DNA from 2 places in the Clostridium gasigenes genome. Region 1 is predicted to be linked to the other one. Evidence: a T-box and tRNA genes for the amino acid it is inferred to sense, from the RefSeq annotation. Region 1 holds a T-box; the other holds one or more tRNA genes.
What was found. The T-box of region 1 lies ahead of pheS (phenylalanine--tRNA ligase subunit alpha). A T-box ahead of a tRNA ligase gene usually reads a tRNA of that ligase, here a tRNA-Phe.

Region 1 (2,408 bases):
AATTCACTTTAAAATTGATTTAAGAATCTCATATCACTTTCATATAATAATCTTATATCATCTATACCATATTTAAGCATAACCATTCTATCAACACCAAACCCAAAAGCAAATCCGCTATATTCTTCTGGATCTATTCCACAGTTTCTTAAAACTTGTGGATGAACCATTCCACACCCTAGTAGTTCTATCCATCCACTACCCTTGCATACCTTACATCCGCTGCCTTCGCAAACAAAGCAAGTTGCATCCATTTCTGCTGACGGTTCTGTAAACGGAAAGTGATGTGGTCTAAACTTAGTTTTAACCTTATCTCCAAACATTTTCTTTGCAAATAATTCTAAAGTTCCCTTAAGATCTGCAAATGTTACACCCTTATCTATAACTAACCCTTCCATTTGATAGAATATAGGTGAATGCGTTGCATCTACAGCATCTGATCTATAAACTTTTCCAGGAGCTATCATTTTTATCGGAGGTTTTTGTTCTTCCATAACTCTTATTTGAACTGGTGATGTTTGTGTTCTTAACACTAAATTTTCATTTATGTAGAAAGTATCTTGTTCACTTCTAGCTGGATGATCCTTTGGAATATTTAAAGCTTCAAAGTTATAATGATCAAGTTCAACTTCTGGTCCCTCTTCTATTGTGAATCCCATTGAAACGAATATTTCCTTCATACTAGCTAATGTTAAATCTAGGGGATGTCTTTTACCTATAATATTTTTCTTACCAGGCATTGATATATCAATTACCTCTGAAGATAATTTAGAATTTTTTTCTCTTTCTTTGATTTCTTTAGATATTGATTCAATTTTGTCCTCAACATCTTTTTTTACTACGTTAACTAACTTTCCAACTAAAGGTCTTTCTTCAGCAGATAACGCCCCCATACCTCTTAAAATTGTAGTTAGCTCTCCCTTTTTACCTAAATACTTAACTCTTATTTCTTCAAGTATAGTACCTTCTAAAACTACTTCTAATTCCTTAAATGCAGATTCCTTAATATCTATTAGTTTTTGTTGCATTTTTATTCCCTCCTTAATTATTCACTTTTGAATATTATTAATCTTTTTTACATAAAAAAACCCCTATCCCTATAAAAAGGGACGGAGTATCCGCGTTACCACCCTAATTGGTTCTAAATTAAATTTAGAAACCCAACTTGATTTAAATAACGGTAAAACCGCTAGCTACTACTATTACTTCAAAGCTAGGACTCCTGAGTGAACTTCAATATAGTTCATTTTAAGTGGCTTTCAGTCTTAGGCCTCTTATCCCTGAAAAATTCCTTATATCTACTCTCTCATTCACAGTCTTTTAATATTCTTTTAGGTAGCTGAAACTAAATAATAAATACTGATTTATGTAATAAGTTATAGCTACCTTATAACTTATTATACAAACAAAGGTAGTTAATTTCAATACCAATTTTAATTTTTATACCTTTGATAAATTTTGTCTTACTTTTTCAAATAATATTATAGATGTTGCAATTGCCACATTTAATGATTCCGCACCACCCGGCATTGGTATTTTAACCTTTTTATCTGCTAGCGAAAATACTTCTTCACTAATACCATTACCTTCGTTCCCAACTGATAATATTATTTTCCCCTTTAAATCCGCTTCAAAAAAATCTTTAGATTCCTGAAGTGATGTAGCAACTAGACTAAACCCTTCCTCTTTTAATTTCTTTATAAAAGATAGATTCTCATCATCTTGTATTATAGGTACATAAAACAATGACCCCATAGTTGACCTTATAACTTTATCGTTATATATATCTACTGTTCCTTTAGTTAAAATAATTCCATCTACTCCTGCTGCATGAGCAGTTCTAATTATAGTCCCTAAGTTTCCAGGATCCTGAACCTTATCACATAAAAGAAAAAATTCTCCTTTTATGTCCTTTTGCACCTTTTTATCTTTCACAACAGCAATAGCCCCTTGAGGTGTTTCTGTTGATGTTAACATAGCAAATAAATTATTTTTAATTATATAAATATTACTAGTATCAATATACCTATCTAAGTATTCATTTAACTTTTCTTCGCATCCTTCGTTAATTATAAGATATTCTATTTCCATATTAGCTTTAAAAGCTTCTTGAATAAGTCTAAAGCCTTCAATTATATATTTACCTTCTTTTGTCCTATTTCTTCTTTCTTTTAACTTTTTAGTTTCCTTAAATAAATTGTTATCTTTACTTTCTATATTTATCAAAGTCTTATACCTCATTAATTAAGTTTAACTATCATGCCTTCTAGCTTTCTAAGTTCCTCTGCTGATCCAATGGCAACAATTATATCACCTGATTCAACTTTATCTTCTGCTGAAGGAGATATGTTAATTTCTTCACCTTTTTTAATAGCCATTACATTTATTCCATATTCGCTTCTAAGTCT
Region 2 (2,408 bases), 2.0 Mb from region 1:
ATCATCTTTAACGCCTGCACCTAATACAATTATTGCATCTGCATTTTGATTAAGTGATTCTATGGTTGTAATATTCTTCTGTCCATTTTTTTGAACTATCATTATTGCAGCTATAGCTCCAACTACAGATATAAAAATCAGTATAACAACACTTATAATCATATGCTTTATTACCTTCTTTTTCTTATTCATCTTTATATATTCCCCCCCTTAACTACTCTTTTATTAATATTATACATCAAAATATTATATTAAATATTACAAAATAATTAAAGGTCTATATAGTAATATACTTTAAATTTAAAAACATCTAAAAACTATGACATCCTAAGCACGATAGTTTTTTAACTCCTATCAATGAAAATAAAGTTACGTACAACAATATATGCTTTAAATAAAAATTATTTACAATAAAATTTACTTAATCTATAATTTTTATCCACTATATAGTAATATTATTATATATGTTTACTGGTAGTTATAAAATTATAATGTCAATCTCATTGAAAATATTACTTTATAGGAGGATTTTATGATACTAAAACAATTTAGAAATTTATTTCATCAAAAAAAAGAACAAATTCTTATAGGTTTATATATTTTTTTCTTCTTGTATTCGTGCTTAATGATTTGGGAGGTATTCATAGGTCCATATCGTAGTTATGAAAGTATACGTAGATATAATTTTTATCCATTTAAGACTATTACTGAATTTCTTTTAAATAATGGTAAATATACTTTTGAAGTAATATTTATAAATCTTCTAGGAAATATTATTACCTTTTTACCCTTAGGCTTTTTTATATCATTATTATTTAGGAAATCTTGCAAGTTATTAAATACATCATTATTGTGTATATTTATTATAATTTGTATTGAGATTGGTCAATTTATTCTAAATGTTGGTGTATTAGATATTGATGATATTATTTTAAATACATTAGGTTGTACTTTAGGTATTACTATTTATAAATTAATTAGTAAATTATGTTGCGAATAATTTCTTTATATAATAAAAAAACCTACAAGTTAAACTTGTAGGTTTTTTAGTATGGAGGCGCCACCCAGATTTGAACTGGGGATCAAGGTGTTGCAGACCTATGCCTTACCGCTTGGCTATAGCGCCGTAAATGGTGGCTTCACTAGGAATCGAACCTAGGACACGTGGATCTTCAATCCACTGCTCTACCAACTGAGCTATGAAGCCATCTGACCTGGCGACGTCCTACTCTCCCACACAGCTGCCCGTGCAGTACCATTAGCGCTGTAGAGCTTAACTTTCCTGTTCGGAATGGAAAGGAGTGTTTCCTCTACGCCATCATCACCAGATGGTTTAGATCCTAAATCATAGATTTAGTCTCTTATTATTTTTTTATCAGAGTTTTGTTCTCTGAAAATTGCACATGAATTATTGTAAATTGGTCAAGCCCTCGACCTATTAGTATCAGTCAGCTAAATATGTTGCCATACTTACACCTCTGACCTATCAACCTCGTGTTCTTCAAGGGGTCTTACTAGCTTATGCTATGGGAAATCTCATCTTGAGGGAGGCTTCACGCTTAGATGCTTTCAGCGTTTATCCCGTCCCGACTTAGCTACCCAGCGATGCTCCTGGCGGAACAACTGGTGCACCATAGGTCGGTCCATCCCGGTCCTCTCGTACTAAGGACAGCTCCTCTCAAATTTCCTACGCCCGCGACGGATAGGGACCGAACTGTCTCACGACGTTCTGAACCCAGCTCGCGTGCCGCTTTAATGGGCGAACAGCCCAACCCTTGGGACCTACTACAGCCCCAGGATGCGACGAGCCGACATCGAGGTGCCAAACCTCCCCGTCGATGTGGACTCTTGGGGGAGATCAGCCTGTTATCCCCGAGGTAGCTTTTATCCGTTGAGCGATGGCCCTCCCACGAGGTACCACCGGATCACTAAGTCCGACTTTCGTCCCTGCTCCACTTGTAGGTGTCGCAGTCAGGCTCCCTTCTGCCTTTGCACTCTTCGAACGATTTCCGACCGTTCTGAGGGAACCTTTGAGCGCCTCCGTTACTTTTTAGGAGGCGACCGCCCCAGTCAAACTGCCCACCTAACAATGTCCTGTCACCAGTTTCATGGCGTCCAGTTAGAACCTCAGTACTGTCAGGGTGGTATCCCAAGGATGACTCCACCAAGGCTAACGCCCTAGCTTCCCAGTCTCCCACCTATCCTGTACAGACAATACCGAAATTCAATGCTAAGCTACAGTAAAGCTCTACGGGGTCTTTCCGTCCAATCGCGGGTAGCGAGCATCTTCACTCGCACTACAACTTCGCCGGATTTGCAGTTGAGACAGTGCTCAAGTCATTACTCCATTCGTGCGGGTCAGAACTTACCTGACAAGGAATTTCGCTACCTTAGGACCGTTATAGTTA

Region 2: it has a tRNA-Phe gene. The T-box ahead of pheS (phenylalanine--tRNA ligase subunit alpha) is inferred to sense a tRNA for this amino acid. The anticodon was not compared.

Annotation. Positions count from the first base shown of each region.
Region 1 covers NZ_CP071376.1:3,051,034-3,053,441, reverse strand. Annotated here, with positions in the region: gene pheS (phenylalanine--tRNA ligase subunit alpha) at 9-1,028, opposite strand; T-box leader at 1,103-1,323, opposite strand; gene J1C67_RS14235 (TrmH family RNA methyltransferase) at 1,441-2,226, opposite strand; gene J1C67_RS14230 (potassium channel family protein) at 2,241-2,408, opposite strand, start outside.
Region 2 covers NZ_CP071376.1:1,026,666-1,029,073, forward strand. Annotated here, with positions in the region: gene J1C67_RS05070 (SanA/YdcF family protein) at 1-192, opposite strand, end outside; gene J1C67_RS05075 (VanZ family protein) at 533-1,000, shown strand; tRNA gene J1C67_RS05080 (tRNA-Cys) at 1,053-1,126, opposite strand; tRNA gene J1C67_RS05085 (tRNA-Phe) at 1,132-1,207, opposite strand; rRNA gene rrf (5S ribosomal RNA) at 1,213-1,329, opposite strand; rRNA gene J1C67_RS05095 (23S ribosomal RNA) at 1,419-2,408, opposite strand, start outside.